One region of the Streptomyces sp. NPDC050121 genome, then DNA from elsewhere that is predicted to be linked to it. Evidence: riboswitches for the same ligand, from Rfam matches in the RefSeq annotation. Region 1 holds a riboswitch; the other holds the start of a gene.
What was found. Region 1 has a riboswitch for glycine ahead of gcvP (aminomethyl-transferring glycine dehydrogenase). Riboswitches for the same ligand answer to the same signal wherever they lie in the genome.
Positions count from the first base shown of each region.

Region 1 (7,273 bases):
TCACGATCCGCCTGGCCGGCGGCCAGGACGTCACGGCGGCCATCACGCTGGAGGCCGTGAACCACCTCGGCCTCACCGCCGGTACCGCCGTCCGCGCACTGGTGAAGTCGACGGAGGTCTCGCTGGCCACCGGCCCGGTCGACGGCCTCTCGATCCGCAACCGGCTCCCCGGCACGATCACCGGTCTCATGATCGGCAGCGCCATGGCCACGGTGAAGATCACCGTGGCGGGCGGCGAACTCACCGCGGCGATCACCAAGGACGCGGCCACCGACCTCGGTCTCTTCGTGGGCTCCGGCGTCATCGCGCTGATCAAGGCGACCGAGGTGTCCCTGGCCACCGACTAGACGCCCCGCCCACGGCACAGAACGCCCTGGGCGCGTCGAGAGCGGTGCGACGGACTCCAGGCTCAGCGCCGCGAGACCCTGGCCCGTGAGCGGGCCGAACACGCCCGCTCACGGGCCGGGACCTGAGCGATTCCGCAGCGCGCAGAACAGTCGGGATCACCCCCGTGCCCCGCGCACCCCAGACCGCGGCCGCCCCGGAGAGACCCTGCCCGGTCGCTGGGAGGTGCCCCGATCATCGGCAAGGACGGCGACTCGGCTGGGAAACCCCAGCCGAGCAGCGCCTCGCCCGCTCAGTCCTCGTACGCGTCCAGCGGGGGGCACGAGCAGACCAGGTTCCGGTCGCCGAAGGCCTGGTCGATCCGGCGCACCGGCGGCCAGTACTTGTCGGCGGCGGACACCCCGGCCGGGAAGACGGCCTCCTCACGCGTGTACGCGTGCTCCCATTCCCCGCCGAGCGCCGCCGCGGTGTGCGGGGCGCCCCGGAGCGGGTTGTCCTCGGCCGGCCACTCGCCGGCCCCGACCTTCTCGATCTCCGCGCGAATGGCGATCATCGCCTCGCAGAAACGGTCCAGCTCGATGAGGTCCTCGGACTCGGTCGGCTCGATCATCAGCGTCCCGGCCACCGGGAACGACATCGTCGGCGCGTGGAACCCGTAGTCGATGAGCCGCTTGGCGACGTCGTCGACGCTCACCCCGGTCGCCTTGGTGAGCGGCCGCAGGTCGATGATGCACTCGTGCGCGACCAGCCCGCCCGGGCCGGTGTAGAGCACCGGGTAGTGCGGCTCCAGCCGCTTGGCGATGTAGTTGGCGCTGAGCACCGCGACCTGCGTGGCCCGCTTGAGCCCCTCGCCGCCCATGAGCCGCACATAGGCCCAGGAGATCGGCAGGATCCCGGCGGAGCCCCAGGGAGCCGCCGAGATCGGCCCCACACCCGTCTCCGGCCCGGCGGCGGGCTGCAGCGGGTGGTTCGGCAGATACGGCGCCAGATGCGACCGTACGGCGACCGGCCCGACCCCCGGGCCGCCACCGCCGTGCGGGATGCAGAACGTCTTGTGCAGGTTCAGGTGCGAGACGTCCCCGCCGAAGTGCCCCGGCTTGGCGAGCCCGACGAGCGCGTTGAGGTTGGCGCCGTCGACGTACACCTGCCCGCCCGCCTCGTGCACCTGCGCGCAGATGTCCGCGACGTGCTCCTCGAAGACGCCGTGCGTGGACGGGTAGGTGATCATCAGCACCGCCAGCTCGTCCCGGTGCTGTTCGATCTTCGCCCGCAGGTCCTCGACGTCGATCTCGCCGTCCTCGGCGGTCTTCACGACGACGACCTTCATGCCCGCCATGACGGCACTGGCCGCGTTCGTGCCATGCGCGGAGGACGGGATCAGGCAGACCGTCCGCTGCTCGTCCCCGTTGCCCCGGTGGTACCCGCGGACGGCGAGCAGCCCCGCCAGCTCCCCCTGCGACCCGGCGTTCGGCTGCAGGGACACCTTGTCGTACCCGGTGACCTCGGCGAGCCGCTCCTCCAGCTCACGGATGAGGGTGAGGTAGCCCGCCGCCTGCTCGGCCGGCGCGAAGGGGTGCAACTGCCCGAACTCGGGCCAGGTGACCGGCTCCATCTCGGTGGTCGCGTTGAGCTTCATGGTGCAGGAGCCCAGCGGGATCATGCCCCGGTCCAGCGCGTAGTCCCGGTCGGCGAGCCTGCGCAGATAGCGCAGCATCGCGGTCTCGGAGCGGTGCCGGTGGAAGACAGGGTGGGTCAGGATCGCGTCGGACCGCAGCAGCCCGGCGGGCAGGGCTTCGGCGGTGGCCGTGTCGAGCGACTCGATGTCGCCGTCCACGCCGAAGGCGGCCCAGACCGCCGCCACCTGCGCCCGCCCGGTCGTCTCGTCGCAGGCGATCGACACCTGGTCGGCGTCGACGAGGTGCAGGTTGACCCCGTGCTTCCGCGCGGCGGCGACGACCTCGGCGGCCTTCGCCGGCACCCGCACGGTCAAGGTGTCGAAGTACGACCCGTGCACGACCTCGACTCCGCCGGCCGAGAGCCCGGCGGCGAGGATCGCCGCGTACCGGTGGGTGCGCAGGGCGATCGCCCGCAGCCCGTCCGGCCCGTGGTAGACGGCGTACATGCCCGCCATCACCGCCAGCAGCACCTGCGCCGTGCAGATGTTGCTCGTGGCCTTCTCACGCCGGATGTGCTGCTCACGCGTCTGCAGCGCCAGCCGGTAGGCCTTGTGCCCGTCCGCGTCGACGGACACCCCCACGAGCCGCCCGGGCAGGCTGCGCGCGAACTTCTCGTGGACGGCCATGTAGCCGGCGTGCGGCCCGCCGAAGCCCATCGGCACCCCGAACCGCTGCGTCGTGCCGACCGCGATGTCCGCCCCCAGCTCACCGGGCGACTTCAGCAGCGTCAGCGCGAGCAGATCCGCGGCCACCGTGACAAGCGCGCCGAGCCCGTGCGCCTCGTCGACGATCGCCTTGAGGTCGCGCACGGCGCCGGAGGCTCCGGGGTACTGCACGAGCACGCCGTTGATCTCGCGCCCGGCGAACTCCGCCGGAATGCCGTCGCTCAGGTCCGCGACGACGACCTCCACGCCGGTCGGCTCGGCCCGGGTCTCGATCACGGCGATGGTCTGCGGCAGCACGTCCGCGTCAATGAGGAAGAGGCCCTTTTTGTTCTTCCCCATCCGCCGGGACAGCGCCATGGCCTCGGCGGCGGCCGTGCCCTCGTCGAGCAGGGACGCACCGGAGGTGGGCAGCCCGGTCAGGTCGGCCACCATGGTCTGGAAGTTCAGCAGCGCCTCGAGCCGACCCTGCGAGATCTCCGGCTGGTACGGCGTGTAGGCCGTGTACCAGGCCGGGTTCTCCATGACGTTGCGCAGGATGACGGGCGGCGTGAACGTCCCGTAGTACCCGAGCCCGATCATCGAGTCGAGAACCTGGTTGCGGTCGGCCAGCGAACGCAGTTCGGCCAGCACCTCGGCCTCGGTGCGCGCTCCCGGCAGGTCCAGCGTGTCGGCGTTCTTGATCACATCCGGGACGGCGACGGCGGTGAGCTCGTCGAGCGAGCCGTAGCCGACCTGCGCGAGCATCTTGGCCCGCGCCTCGACGTCGGGCCCGATGTGGCGCTGCTCGAAGGGGATTCCCTGTTCGAGTTCGGAGAGCGGAATGCGATCGGCGGTCATTTCTGAGGCCTCCTGGTCTGACGACCTTCGAGGGTCACCACGGCGCGGGTACCCGGACGGCCTCCCCCTCTGTCATCTCAACCTGAGAGCTTCACCGGCCGCCCGAGGACAGCCGGCTTTCACCGTCGGTGAGAGCGGACGCCGTCGACGCCGTCGGCACCCGCCCTGCTTTCCAGAGTGACCTCGTCCGTGCGGTACGTGAGCCTGAGAGATTCCGGGGAGGATTTGCTCCTTCGGCGCCTCCGATTATGTCCGGAGGACTCTCCCGCACGGGGTCAGCAGCCGTTGTCAGACTACCAGCGAGGTCAACGCCACCCTCTCGAGTGGCCGCCCGTCCCAAAGTGCTCTTTTGTAGTGCTTACGGATGAGTTGCGACCATGTGGAGGGCCCGTGCAGACCGACATCGATCCGCGCAACCTGATCGGCCGCAAGGCGTTCGACCGCAACGGCACCAAGATCGGCACCGTCGACGAGGTCTACCTCGACGACGCCACCGGAGTGCCGGAGTGGGCGGCCATACGCACCGGTCTGTTCTCCCGCGACGCCTTCGTCCCTCTGGAGCCCAGCGAGCTGGTCGAGGGCACCCTGCACATTCCCTTCGACCGGGCCCTGATCAAGGACGCCCCGGACTTCGGCGTGGGCCGCCACCTCTCTCCGGAGCAGGAACTCCAGCTCTACCACCACTACGGCCTCGACGTGGCCGCCCCGCCTCCGCTTCCCGACCACGACTTCGGCCGGCTCGCGGGGACGGACGAGAGCTGAGCCCCTCAGGCACAGGCCTGTATCAGCTCCCGGAGGATCCCGGCAGGGTCGTACAGCGGCCGGGCTCCGTCCGTGACGACTCTCCGCGTGCCGTCGTCGACCGGATCGGCCCGCGCCCAGTCGGGAGAACCGACCCCCACCTCCACTTCCAGACCGGAAGCGGTGACATGCCGCCATTCGGTGATGGGCCCCCATTCCTGCACGCGGACCAGCTCCCCCAGGGACAGTTCACCCGCCCAGGCGTCGTCGGCGGCGTACCGGTCAGGGGCCGTCGACAACAGCACGAGATCGACGTCCGAATCGGGACGCGCGGCACCACGCGCACATGACCCGACGAGGAGCAGCCCGACCACGTCGCTCCGGTTCGCGCACCAGCGGGTGACCCGATCCACCACCTGCCGCATCTCCGCCGCACGCTCCGGCGACACCCCACCCGCGTCCACGACCCGACCTCCGTGCAGTTTCATCCAGCTTCCCCCTCTCCTATCGGCGCCGCCTCGCAGGACAGCGCCACCCCTCCGACTCATCCCACACCGCGAGCCGCTTCACTCTGTGTAACTGATCCGTCTCGCTGAGAGTTCCCGGCCCGGCCGTCCTCGTCAGATATTCGCCGCACCAGTGGCAGCGGATCCGCCGGCTCCAGCTCAGGGTCGTCGGTCCGGAACGTCCGCACCCGTCCCGGCTCCGACTCGGGCGTCTCGAACCGCACCGTGACCCGGCCCAGCCCACTGCCCTGCACCCACCCGTGGCCGAGTTCGGCATGCCGCACGTCGTGTCCCGGCCGCCAGTGGTGCTCGACCGGCACCGGCTCCTCGCCGACGGGCTCGTCCGCCAGGTCCTCCTCGGGCCCTTCCGCCCGCTCCTCCGCCGCCTGCGCGAACAGGTCCTCCTGCGTGAAGTCCGCCAGCCCGCTGACGCCCACGCCGAGCAGCCGCACCCCTCCCGTCGTGTCCACGGATTCCAGCAGCCGGGCCGCCGCCTCCCGGATCACCGCCGGATCGTCCGTGGGACCGCGCAGGGTCTCGGACCGGGTGAGCGTGGAGAAGTCGTACCGCCGCACCTTCAGCACGATGGTCCGCCCGGACAGACCCGCCCCCCGCAGCCGCCGCACACACCGGTCCGCCAGCCGTTGCACCTCCAGCTCGACCCGGACCCGATCGTGGATGTCCACGTCGTACGTGTCCTCGACCGACACCGACTTGGTCTCCCGCTCGGCCACCACGGGCCGGTCGTCATGCGCCAACGCCATGGCGTACAGGGCATGCCCATGGGCCTTACCCAGAAGCCGAACCAACTCGTCCTCACCGGCCTCGGCGATCTCGTCGACCGTGGTGATCCCGGCCCTCCTGAGATGGTCGCCGGTCGCCGGGCCGACCCCCGGCAGGGTCCGCACCGACATGGGCCCGAGCAGCGCCCGCTCGGTGCCCGGCTCGATCAGTACGAGACCGTCGGGTTTCGCCTGCTCCGAGGCGATCTTCGCGAGCATCTTGCAGGAGGCCAGTCCCACCGAACCCGTGAGCCCGGTGACCGCCCGGATGTCCGCGCGCAGCCTGATGCCCGCCAGCCGCGCCGACTCACTGTCCCAGGCCGCTTCCCCGGCCTCCAGGTCCACGAAGGCCTCGTCCAGACTCAACGGCTCCACCAGCGGCGACAGCGCCCCGAGCAGCTCCATGACCTGGTCGCTGATCGACCGGTAGAACGCGAAGCGCGGAACGAGATAGGCCGCGTTCGGAGCCAGCCTGCGCGCCTGGGCCATGGGCATCGCCGAGTGCACCCCGAAGACCCGCGCCTCGTACGACGCGGTCGCGACCACTCCGCGGGGCCCCAGACCGCCCACGACCACGGCTTTCCCGCGCAGACTCGGCTTGGACGCCTGCTCCGCCTGCGCGAAGAAGGCATCCATGTCGAGGTGCAGGATCGTGGGCGCGTTTCTCACATGTCCGATGCTGCACCACGCCACTGACAATGAGGTCGTACAGCCGCCCTCACATCACGCGACGAGCCTCAGACCGCCCGGTTGCGCCTACGTGCCAGCTCGTCCGCCGGGTTGTGCCCGACGAGCGTCTCACCGGTGTCGACCCGCTCCCCGTGCAACTGCGACAGCGCGCTCTCGACGTCCCGCCACACCACGCCCACGGCGATCCCGAAGATCCCCTGACCGCCCTGGAGCAGCGCGTGCACCTCGTCCGGAGAGGTGCATTCGTAGACCGTGGCGCCGTCGCTCATCAGCGTCATGCGCTCCAGGTCGCTGAAGCCGCGCTCCCGCAGATGCTGAACGGCGGTGCGGATGTTCTGCAGCGACACCCCGGTGTCGAGGAAACGCTTGACGATCTTCAGGACGACGACGTCCCGAAAGCTGTACAACCGCTGCGTACCCGACCCGTGGGCGGGCCGCACACTCGGCTCGACGAGCCCGGTGCGGGCCCAGTAGTCCAGTTGCCGATAGGTGATGCCCGCGGCCGCACAGGCCGTCGGGCCGCGATAGCCGATCTGCTCGGACGCCATGGATGTCGCCCCTCCGCTGCTCGGCACGGCCGCCGGTCGATGAGGGGCGTGATCGGCCGCGCTGTCGTGAGGGGGATACCCCCTTCCCGAGCGCAGCTGAGAGCTTGGGGGAGGGTACGGACCGCTCCCCCCGACACCGAGTCCGGGGGCACCCCCAGCCGTACCGTCGCCGCTGCTTCTCACGCCGACCTCCGTCCTTGACCTGCCTTCTCGACGGTAGGCAGTCACCAGGGGTGCGTCAACGATCGCCACACTCGGCACGCCGAGTGATAATCACCCTAGGAGTGGTTTCCCGCACCCCACCGCGGGGAAAGGCTAGCCGAATGCGCCGAGAACGAGCCGTAGGACGCTCTCACTCGCCGCCGGCATTTGCCGTGAACAGGACGGGCGCCCCGTACGGGACGCCCGTGTCACGGCTGTGTGCCGACTACTGGTTGCTGGTGCCGAAGTCCTCCGGCGAGATCTGGTCGAGGAACTCGCGGA
Region 1 is NZ_JBITJV010000035.1:91,155-98,427, forward strand. Features, by position in the region: gene ACIBTS_RS37695 (molybdopterin-binding protein) at 1-347, shown strand, start outside; gene gcvP (aminomethyl-transferring glycine dehydrogenase) at 638-3,523, opposite strand; glycine riboswitch at 3,706-3,801, opposite strand; gene ACIBTS_RS37705 (PRC-barrel domain-containing protein) at 3,914-4,285, shown strand; gene ACIBTS_RS37710 (nucleotidyltransferase domain-containing protein) at 4,291-4,752, opposite strand; gene ACIBTS_RS37715 (DNA polymerase IV) at 4,809-6,221, opposite strand; gene ACIBTS_RS37720 (MerR family transcriptional regulator) at 6,290-6,973, opposite strand; gene ACIBTS_RS37725 (bifunctional nuclease family protein) at 7,218-7,273, opposite strand, start outside.

Region 2 (7,273 bases), on a different contig from region 1:
AGATCAGCGCCAGCATCTCCTGGAAGTCCGAGTTGGCCTGCGGCAGCTTGAAGACGATGGTCTTGTCGTCCGGCGTCTCGATGGCCTTCAGACCCAGCTTGTCCGCGGACGTGTCCTTGTAGGGGCCCTTGTACTCGCCCTTGGGGTCCAGCACGTCCTTCAGGTACGTCGGACCGCCGGACAGCACGTCCTGCGCCCACACGCGCTCGATGCCGTACTTCACGTCCTTGGACGTGATCGGCTTGCCGTCCTCCCACGTGATGCCGTCGCGCAGCGTGTACGTGTAGGTCTTGCCGTCGGCGGAGACCTTGGCGAGACCCGTGGCGAGGTCCGGGGTGAGCTCCGCGCCGGCCTTGCCCGGCTCCGCCTTGTTCGTGACGAGCTGGCGGCTGTAGTAGCGGGCGAAGTTCCACATCATGCCGTAGTAACCGCGCGTGGTGTCCCACGAGTCGGCGTCCTGGGCACTGCCGAACTTCAGCGTGCCGCCCTTCTTGGCCAGCGAAGCCTGAGCGACCTTGTTGTTCGCGGCGTCGAAGCCGGCGGCGCCGGTGCTCGAGCCCTTGTCGTCGTCTCCGCCACCGCCGCACGCCGCCGTGGTCAGCAGCGCGGCGACCGCGGCGGCAGCGGCAAATGCCTGCTTCCGCCGCCCTGAGGTGCGTTGGGTAGTCACGATCTCGGATCCTCCGGATAGATGAGAGACCCCGTGTGAAGGCCACGGGACGGTTGGGGTGCTGTGCGTCGGAGCGTCAGCGGTTCAGCGGGATGCCTTCGGGTCCAGCGCGTCCCGGACGCCGTCGCCGAAGAGGTTGAAGGCCAGGACGGTGATGAAGATCGCCACACCGGGGACCACCATGTACATGGGGTCGGACTCGTAGTAGTCGATCGCGCTCGAGAGCATCTGTCCCCACGAGGCGGTGGGCGGCTTGACGCCGACGCCCAGGAAGCTGAGGGCCGCCTCGGTGAGGATGTTGGTGGGGATCATCATCGTCGTGTAGACGACGATCGGGGCGACCAGGTTGGGCAGCAGCTCCTTGAACAGGATGTACACCCGCCCCGCGCCCAGCGACCGGGCGGCCTCGACGTACTCGCGCTCACGCAGCGAGAGCGTCTGGCCGCGCACCACGCGTCCGATGTAGGGCCAGCCGAAGAACCCGATGACCAGGATCATCACGAAGACGCGCACGCTGGAGCCGGTGAGGCCCAGCATGTGGTTCGGCATGACGGAGACCAGCGCGATGATGAACAGCAGCTGCGGGAAGGCCAGCAGACCGTCCATCACCCGGCTGATCAGGGAGTCGATCCAGCCGCCGAAGAAGCCGGCGAGGATGCCCAGCACCGTTCCGAGGATCACGGCGACCACGGCGGACAGGAAGCCGACCAGCAGCGAGATCCGGGCGCCGTAGAGGATGCGGGCGAAGATGTCGCGGCCGTTGACCGGCTCGACGCCGAGCAAATGGTCGCCGCTGACACCGCCCAGGGAGCCCGTGGGCGTGCCGAAGAGCGGGTCGATGAGGTTCTCGTGGTACTCGTTCGGGTCCTGGTCCAGGAGCCCGGTGATGACCGGCGCGAGCAGCGCGATCACGACGAGGAAAAGCACCACGATGCCGCCCGTGAGGGCCAGCTTGTCCCGCTTGAGGCGCTCCCAGGCGATCCGGCCCAGGGAACGGCCCTGAACGGCCTTGGCGCCGCTGGTGGCGACCGCCGCTTCCTCGGCCGCGCTCGGGGCCGCTTCCGCGGTCGGCTCGTGCAATGGTGCCGTCATCTGGCAGGGACCCCTCTCAACCGGCGGTAGCCGGCCCGCACTTTGCCGCGGTAGCGGCGTGATCAGTCCGTAATACGCAGGGGATAAGTCCCCTGGAGCGGGAGTCTTCAACGCTTTGGCGATCTGTTGCCAGACTTGGCAGTGAATGGATGCGTAAACGTGATGCGGGTAGAGGGGTTCCGTTATCCGGACGGCGGGTAACGCCCCCCGGACGGGGATTAGTTAGGGCAGATCGGACATAACTGGTACTAATCGCCGTTATCTACGCGCGAAGACGTCCGGTAACCACCCCGTGACAGGAGTGGAAGGAAGGGTGAAGGCGACAGGAGGGGCGAGGGAGATCCGCGGCGGCGGTCAGTAGCGTCCGGTGGGCGGATAGCCGTAGCCGCCCGCGGGCGCCTGGGCCGGGGCGGAAGCGTGGGCCTCACGGTCGTAGAAAGGCCGGGCGTTGGCACGCATCCACATCACGACGGGGTCGTACTCGTCGGTCATGGCGACCGTCGACACCGGCAGCCCCTCCGGCACCGCGCCGATGGACTGCTGCATCATCGCCCGTACGGCGTCCACGGCCGGCGGCGAGGACTCGTACACGTCGAGCCCGATGGCCAGGTAGGGAGCGCCCAGCGCCGGCTGTACCCAGGCCCGGCGCAACGCGCGGACCACCGGGGTACGGTGGGCGTTCTGCGCGAGCAGGGCGTAGAACTGCGGGACCTCGATGCCGGGCTCGGACAGCCGCAGCGGGCCTGCGGGCTGGCGCTCCAGGCCGGTCGCGATCCGGCGCAGGTCCAGCCAGGGGATGCCGACGCCGCCGCCGGGAGCGTGCGGATTCAGCCAGAGACCGTAGTGGTCGGGGTAGAGGGTGCGGGCCACGTCGAGTCCGTCGACCACCTCGTAGGACCTGTTCCAGCCGCTCGCGCTGAGCTCCTGGGCGGAGGTCACGCACGGCGCGTAGCCGTAGCCCTCGACCTCCATGTTTCCGTACTGGGCGTCCGGGGAGCCGGCCTGGCCGTGCCACAGGAGCATCCAGACCTGGCCGGAGGAGGGGGTCGCGAGCGCGCGCAGGAGCGCCTCGTAGGCGTCGTAGCGCCCGGGCGTGACCTGGCGCAGCATGTGCTCGACCTGACCGGTCGCGATGCCGCTGGCGCTCACCTGTACCGCCCCTTCTTTTTTGTTGCCCCGCGTTGGAGTCCAGCTTAGGCGCTCTGCTGGTCGAGCCGTTGAGAGCTCGGGGCGTGCTGTCATCCTCGGGCTGCAGATCGTGCGTGGCCGAGCGCGCCCCGCGGCGAAGCCGCAGGGGAGCACAGCCCCGCGCCCCCAGGCCGGCTTTACCCTGAGGGAGTTGCTAGTGGGCCCTTGTGTAGAAGGGGCGGACCCTGGTCCTCAGCCATTCGCCCACCGGGTCCTGGGCGACGTCCAGGAGGACCAGGTTGACCGGCCAGGGGGACGAGGTGCGGCCCAGGGCCCTGCCGAGTGCCTCCAGCGGGAGTGCGCGCAGGTCGCCCTCCCACTGGGAGAGTTCGACGCCGACGAACATCACCGGGTCCGCCGTCTCGATCGCGGCCAGGCAGCGGCGGGCCGTGCGGACCACGCCTATGGACTCGAACTCCGCCGAGGCCGCGGCCAGGAAGTCCACCGGGTCGTCCTGCCAGTCGGGCTCGTAGAGGCGGACGCGGCCGCCGCTCGCGGGGCCGTCCAACGGGGTGCGGCCCGCCCGGCACAGCTCGGCGACGGCCGGCGGCGGCAGCGGGACGCCGACCACGCCCTCGGGGTTCACCATGATGCCGACCTGCGGGGGCAGCCCGCGGGCGAACTCCACGGCGGGCGCGATCGTGAACGACATGTGCGAGCCGACGACCTGGCGGAACTGCTCCTCGGAGCTGAAGACCGGCACGTACACCTGGCCGTCGAGCTCCAGGGTGGGCAGGTCGAGGGGGCCGCTGTGCGGGCCGCCGCCGCTGGGCAGCGGCACCCAGACGAAGCTGCGGCCGAGCACCTCCACGATGCGGCCGCCGGCTCCCGGCACGCCGAGGGAGACGGAGAGCACCTCCTCCAGCTCGTTGCCGGGCCATCCGCCGTGCGAATGGGGGTGCGCCTGCGCCGGGAAGTCCGCGGAGAAGTCCGTCGGGAAGTCTGCCGGGGGGAAGTCCATCTGCCTACCGCCTGCTAAGAACCGCTCACTCTGCTGTGGCTGAAAGGCTAGCGGGTACCGGGCGTTCCGCCCGAGCCCTCAGCCCGTGAATCCGATCCGGCGCAGCGTGTCGGCCGCGTCGCGGTCGAGCAGGACCGCCGAGCCGCAGCCCTCGGGCAGCCGGCCCTTCTCCACCGAGCGCAGCAGCCGGGCGGCGGCGTGCCGGTGGCGCAGGAACGCGTACCGCGAGACGCCTTGGCCGCGCTCGCGCTGGCCCTCCAGGGCCGTGTCCGCGCCGACGTCGAGCAGCAGCAGGTGGAGGGTGCCGCCGCGGCGGCGGGCCTCGCGGGCCAGCCAGTCACGCACCCAGGTCTGTGTGCCGCAGTCGTGCACGACGACGCCCTTGCCGCCGCGCAGGGCCCGGCGCAGTCCGGCGTAGTGGGCGAGGCGGACGAGGGGGCGGTAGAGGGCGTAGGGCAGGAGGCGGGGTGCGCGGGCGTCCCAGCGGTCGCGGGTGTCCTGGGAGTCGACGCGGACACCGCTCACGGCCCGCTTCATGAGCGTGGACTTGCCGCTGCCGGGCAGTCCGGTGACCACGACCAGGTCACGGGGGCCGAAGAGCAGGCCGTGCGGGCTGCGGCCGGCCCGCTCGCGCAGGTCACGGACGACGGGCTCGGGCTGCCGGCCGCACGCCTTGCGGGCCTGGGCGCCGGGCTGCGCGGGCAGCGCGATCCCCGAGATGGTCGCGAATGCCGTGGTCCTCGCCGTGGTCGCCTCGTTCACCGTGATCGTCCTCCCCTGGGGTCAGGTAGTCCTCATCCCCGCCAAGCGTAAAGAGAAGGTAATGCGCGGCGCCTCGCGATTTCGTACGCATACCGACACAGGCCGGTTACAGATGCGGCCTGCCGCGATCGGGGCGGGCCGTGCAATGATGGCCGCGCCAACTGCATACCGGCCGTTCGAATCCGCGCGGGAGAGTCCTCAGCAGCAGTTTCGCTGGGGCGCCGAAGGAGCAAGTCCCTCCCTTGAATCTCTCAGGTCCCCGTTACCGCGCGGGCGAGGCACATCTGAAAAGCGGGCCGCCCCTTGTCTCGACGAGGTCGGCCCCACCCAAGGTGCAAGCCATGTCCGACCCGTCGTAACGGGCAGTCATGGCGAACCTCTCAGGTTCCGATGACAGATGGGGAGGAGTGGGGAGGAACCACCTCGCCCGTCATGCCTTGGGAGACGACCGTCCGATGAGCAGTACTGAAGAACTCCGTCACACCGCGCTCGATGCGCTGCATCGTGTCCTCGGCGCGACCATGACCGACTTCGCCGGCTGGGACATGCCCCTGCGCTACGGCTCCGAGCGCGACGAGCACAACGCCGTCCGCACGAAGGCCGGGCTGTTCGACCTCTCCCACATGGGCGAGATCACCGTCAGCGGTCCGCAGGCGGGCGCCCTGCTGAACTTCGCGCTCGTCGGCGACCTCGCGGCCGTGGGCGTGGGCCGCGCCCGCTACACCATGATCTGCGGCGCGGACGGCGGCATCCTCGACGACCTGATCGTGTACCGGCTCGCCGACGCGGAGTTCATGGTCGTCGCCAACGCCTCCAACGCGCAGGTCGTGCTGGACGCCCTCGTGGAGCGTTCCGCCGGCTTCGACGCCGAGGTCCGTGACGACCGGGACGCCTACGCCCTGATCGCCGTCCAGGGACCGGAGTCCCCCGGCATCCTGGCCTCGCTTACGGACGCCGACCTCGACGGCCTGAAGTACTACGCCGGTCTGCCCGGCACCGTCGCCGGCGTCCCCGCGCTCATCGCGCGCACCGGCTACACCGGCGAGGACGGCTTCGAGCTGTTCGTGAAGCCGGAGCACGCCGTCGAGCTGTGGCAGGCGCTGACCAAGGCGGGCGAGGGCGTCGGACTTCTCCCATGCGGCCTGTCCTGCCGGGACACGCTGCGTCTGGAGGCGGGCATGCCGCTGTACGGGCACGAGCTGAGCACCTCCCTCACCCCGTTCGACGCCGGGCTGGGCCGGGTGGTCAAGTTCGGCAAGGAGGGCGACTTCGTGGGGCGCGAGGCGCTCGCCGCGGCGGCCTCGCGGGCGCAGGAGCAGCCCCCGCGCGTCCTCGTCGGCCTGGTCGCCGAGGGGCGTCGCGTCCCGCGCGCCGGGTACGCGGTCGTCGCGGGCGGTGCCGTGATCGGCGAGGTCACCTCCGGCGCCCCCTCCCCCACCCTCGGCAGGCCGATCGCGATGGCGTACGTCGACGCGGCCCACGCGGCGCCGGGGACCCCGGGCGTCGGCGTGGACATCCGGGGCGCCCACGAGCCGTACGAGGTCGTGGCGCTGCCCTTCTACAAGCGCCACAAGTAGAGACTCAAGACCCCTCCGGGCGCGTGACGCCGCACACATTCCCGCTGCTCACGCACGGTTCCAGCAGTCCCCCCTTCATCAGCACCCACCCGCGTACAGGAGAATTCAGGCCATGAGCAACCCCCAGCAGCTGCGCTACAGCAAGGAGCACGAGTGGCTGTCGGGCGCCGAGGACGGCGTCTCGACGGTCGGCATCACGGAGCACGCGGCCAACGCGCTCGGCGACGTGGTGTTCGTCCAGCTCCCGGAGGTCGGTGCCACGGTGACCGCGGGCGAGTCCTGCGGTGAGCTGGAGTCGACCAAGTCGGTCAGCGAGCTGTACTCGCCGGTCGACGGCGAGGTCGTCGAGGTCAACCAGGATGTCGCCGACGACCCGTCGCTGGTGAACTCCGCCCCCTTCGAGGGCGGGTGGCTGTTCAAGGTACGCGTCGCGGGCGAGCCGCAGGAGCTGCTGTCCGCCGACGAGTACACCGCCTTCACCACCGGCTGAGGAGTCGTAGACGCATGTCCGTCCTGAACACGCCCCTGCACGAGCTCGACCCGGAGATCGCCGCCGCCGTCGACGCCGAACTGGGCCGCCAGCAGTCCACCCTCGAGATGATCGCCTCGGAGAACTTCGCTCCGCTCGCGGTCATGGAGGCGCAGGGCTCGGTCCTGACCAACAAGTACGCCGAGGGCTATCCGGGCCGGCGCTACTACGGCGGCTGCGAGCACGTCGACGTCGCCGAGCAGATCGCCATCGACCGGATCAAGGACCTGTTCGGCGCCGAGTACGCCAACGTCCAGCCGCACTCGGGCGCCTCCGCCAACCAGGCCGCCCTGTTCGCCCTCGCCCAGCCCGGCGACACCATCCTCGGCCTGGACCTCGCCCACGGCGGCCACCTCACCCACGGGATGCGGCTCAACTTCTCCGGCAAGCAGTTCGACGTGGTCGCCTACCACGTGGACGACGCCGGTCTGGTCGACATGGCCGAGGTCGAGCGTCTCGCCAAGGAGCACCGGCCGAAGGTGATCATCGCCGGG
Region 2 is NZ_JBITJV010000005.1:295,427-302,699, forward strand. Features, by position in the region: gene ACIBTS_RS10960 (ABC transporter substrate-binding protein) at 1-670, opposite strand, end outside; gene ACIBTS_RS10965 (ABC transporter permease) at 755-1,762, opposite strand; gene ACIBTS_RS10970 (enhanced serine sensitivity protein SseB C-terminal domain-containing protein) at 2,117-2,911, opposite strand; gene ACIBTS_RS10975 (enhanced serine sensitivity protein SseB) at 3,105-3,911, opposite strand; gene ACIBTS_RS10980 (AAA family ATPase) at 3,990-4,673, opposite strand; glycine riboswitch at 4,851-4,951, shown strand; gene gcvT (glycine cleavage system aminomethyltransferase GcvT) at 5,129-6,250, shown strand; gene gcvH (glycine cleavage system protein GcvH) at 6,363-6,740, shown strand; gene glyA (serine hydroxymethyltransferase) at 6,755-7,273, shown strand, end outside.
Region 2: linked by a shared signal. The riboswitch ahead of gcvT (glycine cleavage system aminomethyltransferase GcvT) and the one ahead of gcvP (aminomethyl-transferring glycine dehydrogenase) in region 1 are both predicted to bind glycine.